DNA from 4 places in the Streptomyces sp. CA-181903 genome. Region 4 is predicted to be linked to each of the others. Evidence: riboswitches for the same ligand, from Rfam matches in the RefSeq annotation. Region 4 holds a riboswitch; each other region holds the start of a gene.

Region 1 (3,396 bases), 1.4 Mb from region 4:
GGCCTGGCCGACGCGATGCGCGAGGCCACCCGCGCCCCCGCCACCCCGGCCCGCTGGGGCCACGCCCCGATCACCGCGGCCGTCGAACTCCTCCTGGAGGCCAACGAGAAGGCCGGCACCATCCGCCCGGGGTGACCCCCGACGACCTCCTCCTCGCCATCGCCGGCCTCTGGCACATCGGCGCCCGCGCCGACGCCGGCGAACGCGTCCGGCGCCTCTTCGACCTCGTCACGGACGGCCTGCGGGCGGGCGCGCCCGGGCCGCCCGCCGAACGGACGTGACGGGCCGGAACGGTCACCCCGCCGGAGCGGGCGCGGTCTTCCTACGAGCCCGGTAGGCGGCGGCCTTGATCCTGTCGCCGCAGGACTCCATGCCGCGCCACTGCCGGCGCCGGCCGCGCGAGCGGTCGATGTACACGCGGGTGCACAACGGACTTCCGGACGGCTCGCGGAAAGCGGCCATCCCGGAGTTCACGCTGCGCCGGGGACGCTTCCCTCGGGCGTGGTACGAGCGGACGGCCGAAACGCCGGACGGACAGCGTTCGGCGCGCTGAGGTCCGTCCCTGAAGCCCCGAGGGGCGCCGGTTGGGTCGGCGCCCCTCGGTCACCGCTGCGCGAGTGCCGGTCCAGCGCTGCGCGGACGCCGCCCCCGGTCACCGCTCCGTGGTGCAGTTGCCCTGGACGGTCACCCAGATATTGCTGTCGGGCGTGGTGCCGCTGGCCACCACACCCCAGGGGTAGCAGTTGTGCGGGAGCTTCTGGTTCGCGTTCGCCCGGGCACCGTCCAGCGAGCCGGCTACCCCGGTGACGTAGACGTAGTAGGTGGACGAGCCCGCCGTCACCGCTCCCCGGGCCGGCGCCGCGGTGGCTGCCGACGCCGGGGCGGCCGGCGCCACTCCGGCCAGCAGGGCCGCCGCGACCGCGGCGAGTCCGGCCGTCGCAAACTTTCCGTTCACGGAATCCTCCAAGTTTCGCACGGTGCACGGGAGTCGGGCCGTATGCGAGGAATCTAGGGCAACCTCGCGCGTCACAACAGTGGTTGCACCTTGTGCAAACACGTTTCGTAACTGCCGCCCCAGAGCGGCTGAAACCCCAGCCCGTACCGCGCGCACCCCGTGCCGCACCCCTGCGGCACGGGGGCTCCGCCCCCGCGGGTCCGTCCTCCCCGGGCCCGCGCCGCCGGCGTCGACGACGGCCTCGTCGACCTCATGACGCGCCGCAACCCGCTCCGCTTCCTCACCGGCGCGGAACCCCTCGCTCCCCGGCCGTCCCGCCTCCCCCGTCCCCCGCGTGACCACGGCAGCCGCGCCCGCACGGGCACCTCCCCGCGCCGGGGCGCCCGGCGGCGGCCGCGCGACGGCCCCTCCGGGCCGTCGCCCCTCCCCGCACCCGTCCCGCCCCACGTGTCCCACCTCACCCTTCGCATCACGAACTCCCTTCCGTCCCAACCCCGCACCCTCTAGGCTGACAAGTGCAGCTGGTTCGCCCCGCCCGCCAGACGGGAGCGTCGCAAGAGGGAACCCGGTGGGAATCCGGGACTGCCCCGCAGCGGTGAGCGGGAACGACCGCCGTCATACGCACTGGGCCCGACGCACGGGCCCGGGAAGCGACGGCCAGTAGGTGCCTCGTACGGAATCCGACGGATTCCGTACACAACGGGGCGCGCCCGCGAGTCCGAAGACCTGCCCGCTGCCCGCGCGCGAACCACTCGTGCGTGGACATCCCGGTGACCTCGAGGGCGGGTCGGCGTACATACCAGGCGGACGACCGCGCCGTGCCGCGCGCGCTCGGCCCGTCCGGTTCCGTCACCCTTCGCGCTCTCGTCCCGTCCCGGGATCTCAGGGATCCATCTCGCGAAGGAGATCTCCGTGACCGCCAAGTCCGCAGCCGCGGCAGCACGCGCCACCGTGTACGGCTACCCCCGCCAGGGCCGGAACCGTGAACTCAAGAAGGCGATCGAGGGCTACTGGAAGGGCCGGGTGACGGCCGACGCCCTGCGCGCCACCGCCGCCGGCCTGCGCCGGGACACCTGGGAGCAGTTGGCCGCGGCCGGCCTCCACGAGGTGCCCACCGGCGACTTCTCGTACTACGACCACGTCCTCGACACCACCGTCATGGTCGGCGCGGTCCCCGCGCGCCACCGGGAAGCCGTCGAGGCGGACGCCCTGGCCGGGTACTTCGCGATGGCGCGCGGTACGCAGGACGTGGCGCCGCTGGAGATGACCAAGTGGTTCGACACCAACTACCACTACCTGGTGCCGGAACTGGGCCCGGACACGGTGTTCCGTACCGACTCGGCCAAGCAGGTCGCGGAGTTGAAGGAGGCCCTCGCCCTCGGTCTGGCCGCCGCCCGGCCCGTCCTCGTCGGACCCGTCACCTACCTGCTGCTCGCCAAGCCCGCGCCGGGCGTGGATCCGGACTTCGTCCCGCTCACCCTGCTGGACCGCCTGCTGCCGGTGTACGCGGAGGTGCTGGCCGACCTGCGGGCGGCCGGCGCCGAGTGGGTGCAGCTGGACGAGCCCGCCCTGGTGCAGGACCGCACCCCGGCCGAACTCAACGCCGCCGAGCGCGCCTACCGCGAGCTCGGCGCGCTGCCCGACCGGCCGAAGCTGCTGGTCGCCTCGTACTTCGACCGGCTCGGCGAGGCCCTGCCCGTCCTCGCCAAGGCGCCGGTGGACGGGCTCGCCCTGGACTTCACCGAGGCCGCCGCCGCCAACCTCGACGACCTCGCCGCCGTCGGCGGGCTGCCCGGCAAGCGCCTGGTCGCCGGTGTCGTCAACGGCCGCAACATCTGGGTGAACGACCTGGAGAAATCCCTCGCCACCCTGGGCACGCTGCTCGGCCTGGCGGAGCGGGTGGACGTGGCCGCGTCCTCGTCCCTGCTGCACGTCCCCCTCGACGCCGCCATGGAGCGCGACATCGCGCCGCAGATCCTGCGCTGGCTGGCCTTCGCGCAGCAGAAGACGCGCGAGATCGTCACGCTCGCCAAGGGCCTCGCCCAGGGCACCGACACCATCGCCGCCGAACTGGCTGCCAACCGGGCCGACCTGGCGTCCCGCGCGGCCTCGCCGATCACCCACGACCCGGCCGCCCGCGCCCGCGCCGCCGCCGTCACGGCCGCCGACGCCCGCCGCTCCCTGCCGTACGCCGAGCGCGCCGGCGCGCAGCGCGCCCGCCTCGGCCTGCCGCTGCTGCCGACCACGACCATCGGCTCCTTCCCGCAGACCAGCGAACTCCGCGCCGCCCGCGCCGACCTGCGAGCGGGCCGGATCGACACGGCCGGTTACGAGGAGCGCATCAGGGCCGAGATCCAGGAGGTGATCTCCTTCCAGGAGAAGACCGGCCTGGACGTCCTGGTACACGGCGAGCCCGAACGCAACGACATGGTCCAGTACTT
Region 2 (3,396 bases), 4.2 Mb from region 4:
CGGGGCACGCAAGGTGCACACCCTCGTCGGCCTCGGGCCCAGCAATCACGGCACGACCGTGCTGGGACTGTCCACGCTCGCCCGGTACGTCCCCGCCACCACCGTCCTCCTCCACCACCCGGCCCTCCGGCAGCAGCTCGCGGGATCCGCCTTCCTCCGCGAGCTCAACCGGGGCGGCGACACCGTTCCGGGTGTGCGGTACACCGTGATCGCCACCCGCTTCGACGAGGTGGTCGTCCCGTACCGCTCCCAGTTCCTCACCGGCCCGGACGTCGACAACATCCTGCTCCAGGACGTGTGTCCGCTCGACCCGGCCGCGCACTGGACCCTCGCCCTGGCGGACCCCGTCGCCTTCCGGCTCGTGGCCAACGCCCTGGATCCCGCGCACGCCGCTCCCGTCGACTGCGGCGGTCCGGCCTAGGTGCGGCCGCGAGGCGCCACGGGATGATCCGCTCCATGCCGGACCCCGCCCGGGAGCGGAAGCGGGTCCGGCGCCGCGAACTCCACCACCGCGGCGGCCACTTCGGCGACGGGACGATCGTCATCACCGGTCCGGGGACGACGAAGTGCCGGGACGCGGCCGGCGGGGCGGGGCGGTCCGGCGCACCGGACCGCCCCCCGGGGGTCAGGAGCCGGCCGCTCCCGGCTCCCCGAGTGCCGGTACGGGGCGGGGCCTGCCGTCGGCGTCGACCGCGACGAACGTCAGCCGCCCGGTGGCCACATCGGTGACCGGCCCGGAGGCGTTCCACCGCTCCGCGGTCACCCGGACCGCCACGCTCATCGAGGTCCGGCCCGCTCGTTCCAGCTCGGCGTGCACGCTCAGCAGGTCACCGGCGCGTACCGGGGCCAGGAACGTCATCCGGTCCACCGAGACGGTCACCGCGGGGCCGCCCGCGTGCCGCCCGGCGGCGGCCGCGGCCGCGTCGTCGATGAGCTTCATCACCACACCGCCGTGGATCGTGCCGTACAGGTTGGTGTCGTGCTCGCTCATGATGTGGGCTAGGGAAACCCGGGAATCGGCCGGGCCCTTGGCGGCGGCGTGCAGGGTGGCGGTCGTGTCGGCCACGTCAACTCTCCTTCGCGAGTCGCGGGAAACGGACCGGCGGCACGTACGGACGACGGCCGGCCGGCCGCACGCACTGGGGGCGTACGGGCAGCGGGCAGGTCTTCGGACTCGCGGGCGCGCCCCGTGGCGTACGGAATCCGTCGGATCCCGTACGAGGCACCTACTGGCCGTCGCTTCCCGGGCCCGTGCGTCGGGCCCAGTGCGTATGACGGCGGTCGTTCCCGCTCACCGCTGCGGGGCAGTCCCGGATTCCCACCGGGTTCCCTCTTACGACGCTCCCGTCCGGCCGACGGGGCGAACCAGCTGCGTGCGTCAGCGTAACCGCAGCGCCCACCCCGGCATTCCTCCTCATGGGTGACATCACGTCACGACTACGGACCTGGTGGGCGGGCAGCTTCTTGCGGGGGGCGAGAGGGCTCGCCGCGGCCGGGGAGGCGGAGGGACATGAGCGGGGTGGCGGACGACGCGGCGACGCCGGCCGAGGGCCGTACGGTGTGGCGGCGGGCGGTGCCGGTCGCGGCCCTCGCGCTGGCCCTCGTCGGGGTGATGGCGGTGGCCATGGCCCAGGGCGTGCTGGCGGCGTCCTTCGCCGTCTCGGGGACGACGTCCCAGATCTCCGCCCGGAAGCTCACCGGCAAAGGGCTGACCGTGTTCACCGCGGTGGACCGCACCGTCGACGGCCCGGGCCGGCCGCAGGCCAGGATCGGCGTGGGGAACGCGACGCTCACCGGCCTGTGCGAGTCGACGCGCGTCAACACCCCGGTCGGGACGGTGACGTTCAAGCTCACCGCGGGCGACCGGGACACCGCGGTGACGGTCGACGATCTCGTCATCGACGTGGACGACCTGACGGGCGACGCCCGGTTCGGACGGATGGAGCTCGGCCGGGACGCCTCCACGCTGGACGCGGTGCCCCACAGCCAGGGCGCGGCCGGGCAGTTCGGCCTCCAGGCGACGGACCTCGAAGTGGACGGCATCCGCACCCACGCCCGCTCCGCCACCGGAGGTAACTTCCGCCTCAAGGGCCTGGCCCTCAGCATCCGCCCCGGCGACAAGGGGTGCTACTGACCGTGCACCACGACGCGGCGCCGGAACCGCCGCCTCCCGCGCCCCGACGCCGTACGGCACCGCGCAGGTGGCGCCGGACCCGGCCGTTCTGGGCCGGGACGCTCCTGCTGCTGGCGGGCGCCGAGCTCGTCGCCGTCACCTGCGCCCCGCTCCCCGTGGTGATCACGCTGGGCACGGGCGGGCTCGCCACGCTCGGCCTGGGCTGCGCGCTGGTCGCCGCCGGCCTCTTCCTCTGGTTCCTCCCCCGCGCCCGCCACTACATCGGGCTGCACGCCGTGCTCCTGGCGGTGTTCTCCTTCCCCGCCAGCAACCTGGGCGGCTACTTCGTGGGGGCGTGCCTGGGGATCGCCGGGGGCGCGATGGGGTTCGCCTGGGCTCCGGGCCGGCCGGCCCGGAAACCGGCCCGCCGCGTCCCTTCGTCCACCGCGAAGGCCCCCGGGCCCCCGGCTCCTCCCCCGGCCCCTCCCTCCACGGCCCTCGCCGCCGTGCTGCCCGCCGTCCTGCTCACGGCCCTCCTCCCCCGCGCCCCCGGCGCGGCGCCCGTCCCCGCGGCGGCCGTCTCCCGTCCCCAGCCGGTCACCGCCTCCCGTTTCACCACCAGCCACCTCACGGTCACCACCGTCACCTCGCTGCCCACCGCGGCGGGACGGCGCAAGGTCCTCGCCCTCCACATGTCCTCCGCCACCCTGGCGGACTACCGGTTGCACGGCGCGGAGGCGACGGCGGCGCACCCTCCGATCGACCTGTCCGGCGACGAGATGCGCCTCGCCGGTGACGTCACCCTGTTCGTCGGCCGGTTCAGCGGCTGCCTGGAGCCCCTGCTCTGCCTGACGTTCGACGCGGAAGCGCTCCCGCCGCCCCCCGTGCTGCCGATCGCCGTCACCCTCACCCACCTGCGGGCCGACCTCTACCTCATCCGCAGCGCCGACGCGGCCGTGACAGGACTGCGCGTCAACCCCTCACCCATCACCCCGTCGCCCGTCGCTCCGTCGCCCGCCGCCTCCCCGTCCGTCGCCACCGCCGCACGGCCGGCGGCCTCGAGGGACCTGGACCTTTACACCGGTTCGGGGAGAGACAGCGGCCGCTACCATGTAAATCCAGGCGAATGCAATGCGTCATGACTGTCCCACGGCGGCCGCCCGCGGTCACCGGCCGGGACGGAAGGGACCGAGCGCGTATGACGGTGAAGCGGCACGACCACGGCGAGAGCAGGGACCTGGAGGTCAATCCGGTCTTCAGCAGGGAACCCGTCCGGGTGCCGC
Region 3 (3,396 bases), 1.7 Mb from region 4:
CTGAAGTGGGTGAACGCGGCGGTGATCACCAGCAGCACGGCCGCGATCATCACGCCCCAGAGCACCGTGGTGATCCGGGCCATGTTCTCCACCCGCCCCCACAGCAGCGCCACGACGGCCACGATGAGCGCGAGGCCCGTCAGGTCCCCCTGCGTCGGGGTCATGCCCGGCCAGAGGTACCCCAGGTACTGCACGAAGCCCATCACGCCGCTCGCCATCGCCAGCGGCACGTAGAGCATGGCGGTCCAGACGAACAGGAACGGCATGAGCCGGCCCGTCCGGTACTGGAACGCCTGCCGCAGGTAGACGTAACTGCCGCCCGCGCCCGGCAGGGACGCGCCGAGTTCGGCCCACACCAGGCCGTCCGCGAGGGCGAGCAGCGCCCCCGCGAGGAAGCCGACGACGGCCTGCGGGCCGCCGAAGGCCGCGACCATCAGCGGAATGGTGACGAACGGGCCGATCCCGCACATCTGGCTCATGTTGATGGCGGTGGCCTGGAACGGCCCGACGCGGCGGACGAATCCGCCCTGCCCGTCCGGCGTGCCGGCTCTCTCTCCCGTTCCGTCCGCCATGGCGGCCACCCTTCCCGTCGGCGCGATACCTGCACTCGTACACCGGCCCGCCCGGCCCGTCCATCACCCCGGACGGGGCGTGCCGGACCGGGACGCGGCCACCGCCCGAACAGCGCACGGGAGTTGGGACCCACGGGCCGGACGGGATGCTGGGTGACTCTCGCCGGGCGCTCCGCGCCGAGTCAAGACCCGGGGCGTACGGGACCGGAGCGCGGCACGGGACGGAAGCCGGTGGCGCGACCGGAGCGCCCCCTGAGGCAGGACATGACAATCGCCACTCTCGGTGCGTCCGCACTGGCAGGGGCGTTACAGTGACCCGGCCGTGGTGTTCGGGAAGACCGGTGCAGGATGCTCCCAGGGGGATCCGATTCCGGAGCGGCCCTCGCCACTGTGATCGGGGAGTGACCGTCCCGTTCCGCGCGGCCCACCGGGCGCGTGGAGCCACTGGCCGCAGCCGGCTGCCGGGAAGGCGGGGACGGACGCGAACGAACCCGTAAGCCAGGAGACCGGCCACGGCATCTCAGTGAACCGATCCACGAGGTGCTGGAGCGTGAACCCCCGATGACCCTGCCCACCGACGCGTCCACCGGTGCGCCCCCCGAGGCGGCCGCCGGACCGTCCGCCGCCTTCCGCTGGCGCCGCGAGGACACGATGCGGACCGCCGGCCTGCTCGCCGTCATAGCCGCCCTGCACGTCGTCGCCTTCGGCGTGCTCTTCCTGCTCGTCGTCCCGAACGACTACCACGTGGGCTCCAAGGTGTACGGCGTCGGCCTCGGCGTCACCGCCTACACCCTCGGCATGCGGCACGCCTTCGACGCCGACCACATCGCCGCCATCGACAACACCACCCGCAAGCTGATGGCCGACGGCAAGCGCCCGGTGTCCGTCGGCTTCTGGTTCGCCCTCGGCCACTCCAGCGTGGTCGTCGTCATGGCCGCGCTGGTCGCCGGCGGCACGCACATGGCGAGCACGCTGATGGACGAGGACTCGTCCACCCACCAGACCCTCGGCATCGTCGGCACGTCCGTCTCCGGCGGCTTCCTCTACCTCATCGCCGCCCTCAACCTCGTCGCCCTCGCCGGCATCCTGCGCATCTTCCGCGCCATGCGCGAGGGCCGCTACGACGAGGCCGAACTGGAGAAGCAGCTCGACTCGCGCGGCTTCATGAACCGCGTCCTCGGCCGGTTCACCCGCTCCATCAGCCGCCCCGGGCAGATGTACCCGCTGGGCTTCCTCTTCGGCCTGGGCTTCGACACCGCCACCGAGGTCACCCTGATGGTGATGGCCGGCAGCGGCGCCGCCGCCGGACTGCCCTGGTACGCGATCCTCTGCCTGCCGCTGCTGTTCGCCGCCGGCATGAGCCTCTTCGACACGCTCGACGGCACGTTCATGAACTTCGCCTACCAGTGGGCGTTCTCCAACCCGGTCCGCAAGGTCTACTACAACCTCACCATCACCGGCCTGTCGATCGCCGTCGCCTTCCTCATCGGCACCATCGAACTGGTCGGCGTGCTGCACGAGAAGCTGGACCTGGACGACGGGGTCACCGGCTGGATCGCCGGGCTCAACCTCGACAACGTCGGCTTCGTCATCGTCGGCCTGTTCGTGGTGGTCTGGGCCGCGGCCCTGGCGTACTGGCGCCTCGCCAAGGTCGAGCAGCGCTGGGCCGCGCGCGGCGCGACGGCCCCGGCGGCGGAGGGCTGACGCGGGGCCGGGAGCCGATGCATGGCGGGCGGGCCGGCGTCCTGCCCGGGCGGGCGCGGCCCGCCCGCCCGCCGCACGCCGGCCCACCGTCCCCGCCTGGCCGGGCTCTCCCGGGCCGGGACGGAAGGACACCACCGGGGCTACCGTGAGGACGGCGGCAGCCGCCCTTCGGCCGGGAGGACGACAGCGACCGCCCTTCCGTCAGGAGGCCCATGGACCGCGAGAAGATCACCCTCACCGGGGTCCCGGAAACCCTCCTCGCCACCCTCTACGCCCGCGCCCTCGACAGCCGCTCCCGCCACTCCCTCCTGCACGACCGGACGGCCCTCGACACCGTCCGGCGCCTCGACTACGACTTCCGAGGCATGGGCATGACCTCCGTGAACGCGGCCGGCGTCGCCCTGCGCGCCCACTGCCTGGACGGCTGGACGGCCGACTACCTCGCCCGGCGCCCCCGGGCCACCGTGCTCCACCTGGCCTGCGGGCTCGACACCCGGGCGCACCGCCTCGCCCGGTTCCCGGAGACCCGCTGGATCGACGCCGACCTCCCCGAGGTCATCGCCCTCCGCGACCGCGTCCTCCCGGCCCCCGGCGGCGACTACCGCACCGTCGCGACCTCGGTGACCGCCGACGGCTGGCTGGAGGAACTCCCCGCCGACCGGCCCGTGGTGGCGGTCTTCGAGGGGCTCTCCATGTACCTGCGGCCGGACGAGGGCGAGCGCCTCATCCGGCGGATCACCGCCCACTTCCCGGGCGGACAACTCCTGTTCGACTGTTTCAACGGCCTGGGCATCCGCATCCAGGGGCTGGTGCCCTGCCTCCGCAAGACCGGCGCGCGGGTGCACTGGGGCATCGACGACCCCCGCGCCCTGGAACGCCTGCACCCCGGCCTGACCTGCCTCGACGCCATCCGCGGCTGTGACCTCCCCGACGTCCGCCGGATCGCGCCGCTCGCCCGCCTGGAGGCGCGTCTGACGAGCCGTGTCCCCAGGCTGCGGGACGTCTTGCGGATGACGCGGTTCGAGTTCCCGGAGACGGCGGGCTGACCGCCGGCCCGCCTGCCCGGCCGTGGGCTCCGCCTCCTACGCCTCCGCCGCCCCGATGTGCCGGCGGTAGGAAG
Region 4 (3,396 bases):
CCGGGGAGAACAGCGACCAGTCGGCGTCCGCCTCGACCCGGCGCATGAACTCGTCCGGGATCCAGTGCGCGATGTTGAGGTTGTGCGTACGGCGGGCCTCTTCGCCGGTGTTGTCGCGGAGCTCCAGGAACTCCTCGATGTCCGCGTGCCAGGTCTCCAGGTAGACGCAGGCCGCGCCCTTGCGCCGGCCGCCCTGGTTGACGGCGGCGACGGAGGCGTCGAGCGTCCGCAGGAACGGCACGATGCCGTTGGAGTGCCCGTTGGTGCCGCGGATCAGCGAACCGCGCGAGCGGATGCGGGAGTAGGAGAGGCCGATGCCGCCCGCGTGCTTCGACAGCCGCGCGACCTGGTGGTACCGGTCGTAGATCGAGTCCAGCTCGTCCAGCGGCGAGTCCAGCAGGTAGCAGGACGACATCTGCGGGTGGCGCGTGCCGGAGTTGAAGAGCGTGGGGGAGGAGGGGAGGTACGAGAGCGTGCTGGTGAGGCGGTAGAGCTCGGCCACGTCCTCCAGGGCGCGGACGCTGTGGTCCTCGGCCAGGCCGCAGGCCACGCGCAGCAGGAAGTGCTGCGGCGTCTCGATCACGTTCCGGGTGATCGGGTGGCGGAGCAGGTAGCGGCTGTGCAGGGTGCGCAGGCCGAAGTAGCCGAAGCGGTCGTCGGCGCCGTCGGCGAGCGCGGCGTCCACCAGCGCGTCCAGCCGCTCGGCGTGCTCGCGCACGAACGCGGCGGTGTCGTCGGCGATCAGGCCCTCGCGGTGGCCGGTGGCGACGGACGCGGAGAAGGAGACCGCGCCCTGCCCGGCCGCCTCCTCGGCGATGGCGAGCGTGAGGAGCCGCGCGGCGAGCCGCGAGTACTGGGGCTCCTCGGAGATCAGCCCGGCCGCGGCCTCGGTGGCCAGCGAGCGCAGTTCGGCCTCGTCCGACCCGGGGTGCCGGCCGCGCAGCGCGGCGGCGGCGACCTTGCCGGGGTCGGTGGCGGGCAGATCGGCGGTGAGCTCCGTCAGGGTGCGCAGGAGCGCGGTCCCGGGGCCGCCGGTCGCTACCGTGTCCGCCTCGGGCACTGAAACCGGACCTGAAGCAGGTTCCGCGGGCGCGATCGTCACGTGTGGCTCTCCCTCGCTCGGCTGGGGGCCTCGGCGAGAGGGCAGGGGGGCGCGCACGCGCAGCCGACGGCGTACGGAAGCCGTACGAGGCGTGCGCGCGGGCGTCCACCGGCCCAACCCGCGAGGCCCGGACGTGTTCAGACGCCGTACCGGGCGGGCCCGGTGCTGGCGTGCTGCCGGCAGGTCCTCGGACTGCGGAACGGGCGGATTGGGCCCGTACGTACACCGTTGCGGGACAGTTCCGGATTTCCACCGGATTCCCCTGCGGCGACAGCGAGGACGAGCATACATCTAGTGCCGACGGTCGCGCGTGCCCCCACATGTTGTGTCGTCACGTCATGGAACGGTCGCGGAATGTGCTAACGGAGGGGGCCGGAGACAGGCGCGTTCACGGAAGTGATCCCCCGTCGCGCGGCGGCAGAAGGGACGGGCGGCCCGGCTTCACGAATGCGTAGGCGCGCCGTCGGCCCCCCTCCGCCGATGGGGAGGGGGGCCGGTGGGACGGAACCCGACGATCCACTTGGGTGGAACGGGAGATCGATCACAGGCGGCCCCTCGGAGCCGCTCCGGCGGGGTCCTTCCCCGGTCCGTGCCGGCAGGGAGGTCGGCCGCGTCGTGGGCCTGCCTCCGGCCGATGAGGCGGAGGCGCTGCGCCCGGCGGCGCGGCCCGGCCGGCCGCGGCCGCGGCGGGGCGTGAGGCCGACGGCCATGGCCTGCCGCCGGCCGGGGCGTCAGCGCCCGCCCGGCGCTCCCGCCGTCGCCGGGGGCAGTTCCACCTGGACACCCGGGTCGCCCGCGTCGGCCGTGTAGTCGGACGCCTTCGTCTCGTCCACGCCGTCCGGTGTGCCGAGCGCCTTGAACACAAAGGTCAGCACGACCGCGACGAGCACGTTCAGCGCGAAGGCCGTCAGCCCGATGTACCCCTTCTCCCCGATGAAGGGGATGAGGTTGGTGTTGCCGAAGTGGTCCTGCGTGGCGCTCGGGGTGTCGTAGGCGCGCCAGGTGCCGTAGATCATGCCCGTCGCCCAGCCCGCCAGCAGCGCCCAGCGGTGGAACCAGCGGGTGAAGAGGCCACCGACCAGGGCGGGGACGGTCTGGAGGATCCAGATGCCGCCCAGCAGCTGGAAGTTGATGGCGACCGTTTTGTCCATGGTGAGGACGAAGACGAGCGCGCCGACCTTCACCAGCAGGGACGCCAGCTTGGAGACCTTCGCCTCGTGCGCCGGCGAGGCGTCCGGCCGCAGGAAGTCCTTGTAGATGTTGCGGGTGAAGAGGTTGGCGGCGGCGATGGACATGATGGCCGCCGGGACCAGGGCGCCGATGCCGATCGCCGCGAAGGCGACGCCGGTGAACCAGTCCGGGAACATGTCCTCGAAGAGCTGCGGGATGGCCAGCTGGCCGTTCTTCACCTTGATCCCCGCCGCCACCGCCATGAAGCCGAGCATCGCCAGCAGCCCCAGCATCAGCGAGTACAACGGCAGGATGGTGGTGTTGCGGCGGATGACGTTGCGGTTCTTGCTGGAGAGCACCGCCGTCACCGAGTGCGGGTAGAGGAACAGCGCCATCGCCGAGCCGAGCGCCAGCGTCGCGTACGCCCACTGCGCGTCAGGCCCGGTCGCCAGGGCGCCGCGCGGCTTGCCCGTGTCCGGGTTCTTGACGGAGAACGCCTCGCCCGCCTTGGCGAAGATGTGGTCGAACCCGCCGAGCCGCATGGGGATGTAGATGATGGCGACCGCGATGACGATGTAGATCAGCGCGTCCTTGACGAACGCGATCAGGGCCGGGGCCCGCAGCCCCGACGAGTAGGTGTAGGCCGCCAGCACGCCGAAGGCGATGAGCAGCGGCAGGTCCTTCATGAACCAGTTGGAGCCGCCGCCGATCCCCATCACGTCCAGTACGGCCTGGATGCCGACGAGTTGCAGGGCGATGTAGGGCATCGTGGCGAGGATGCCGGTGAGGGCGAGCGCCAGCGACAGCCCCCGGGAGCCGAAGCGGCCCCGGACGAAGTCGGACGAGGTGACGTAGCCGTGCTTGTGCGATACCGACCACAGCCGCGGCAGGAAGGTGAAGACCAGCGGGTAGCAGAGGATCGTGTACGGCACGGCGAAGAACCCGGCCGCGCCGCCCGCGTAGACGGCCGCCGGCACGGCGACGAAGGTGTACGCCGTGTACAGGTCGCCGCCGAGCAGGAACCAGGTGATCCAGGTGCCGAACGAGCGCCCGCCCAGTCCCCACTCGTCGAGGCTGTCGGCGCTCTCGGCCCGCCGCCACTTCGCGGCGTAGAAGCCCATGAC

What was found. Region 4 has a riboswitch for cobalamin ahead of ACQEVS_RS22445 (ribonucleoside-diphosphate reductase subunit alpha). Riboswitches for the same ligand answer to the same signal wherever they lie in the genome.
Region 1: linked by a shared signal. The riboswitch ahead of metE (5-methyltetrahydropteroyltriglutamate--homocysteine S-methyltransferase) and the one ahead of ACQEVS_RS22445 (ribonucleoside-diphosphate reductase subunit alpha) in region 4 are both predicted to bind cobalamin.
Region 2: linked by a shared signal. The riboswitch ahead of ACQEVS_RS03400 (acyl-CoA thioesterase) and the one ahead of ACQEVS_RS22445 (ribonucleoside-diphosphate reductase subunit alpha) in region 4 are both predicted to bind cobalamin.
Region 3: linked by a shared signal. The riboswitch ahead of ACQEVS_RS29895 (HoxN/HupN/NixA family nickel/cobalt transporter) and the one ahead of ACQEVS_RS22445 (ribonucleoside-diphosphate reductase subunit alpha) in region 4 are both predicted to bind cobalamin.

What each region holds. Positions count from the first base shown of each region.
Region 1 covers NZ_JBNJLY010000001.1:6,416,761-6,420,156, reverse strand. Annotated here, with positions in the region: partial or broken gene ACQEVS_RS28535 (TetR/AcrR family transcriptional regulator) at 1-281, shown strand, start outside; partial or broken gene ACQEVS_RS28530 (CGNR zinc finger domain-containing protein) at 295-438, opposite strand; gene ACQEVS_RS28525 (hypothetical protein) at 653-955, opposite strand; cobalamin riboswitch at 1,461-1,703, shown strand; partial or broken gene metE (5-methyltetrahydropteroyltriglutamate--homocysteine S-methyltransferase) at 1,868-3,396, shown strand, end outside.
Region 2 covers NZ_JBNJLY010000001.1:812,698-816,093, forward strand. Annotated here, with positions in the region: gene ACQEVS_RS03395 (esterase/lipase family protein) at 1-421, shown strand, start outside; partial or broken gene ACQEVS_RS03400 (acyl-CoA thioesterase) at 659-991, opposite strand; cobalamin riboswitch at 1,143-1,385, opposite strand; gene ACQEVS_RS03405 (DUF6230 family protein) at 1,511-2,134, shown strand; gene ACQEVS_RS03410 (DUF6114 domain-containing protein) at 2,137-3,255, shown strand; gene ACQEVS_RS03415 (glutamate decarboxylase) at 3,312-3,396, shown strand, end outside.
Region 3 covers NZ_JBNJLY010000001.1:6,741,020-6,744,415, forward strand. Annotated here, with positions in the region: partial or broken gene ACQEVS_RS29890 (APC family permease) at 1-572, opposite strand, end outside; cobalamin riboswitch at 879-1,101, shown strand; gene ACQEVS_RS29895 (HoxN/HupN/NixA family nickel/cobalt transporter) at 1,134-2,276, shown strand; gene ACQEVS_RS29900 (class I SAM-dependent methyltransferase) at 2,489-3,322, shown strand; gene ACQEVS_RS29905 (5-carboxymethyl-2-hydroxymuconate Delta-isomerase) at 3,359-3,396, opposite strand, start outside.
Region 4 covers NZ_JBNJLY010000001.1:5,000,253-5,003,648, forward strand. Annotated here, with positions in the region: gene ACQEVS_RS22445 (ribonucleoside-diphosphate reductase subunit alpha) at 1-1,102, opposite strand, end outside; adenosylcobalamin-variant (AdoCbl-variant) riboswitch at 1,276-1,376, opposite strand; gene mctP (monocarboxylate uptake permease MctP) at 1,834-3,396, opposite strand, start outside.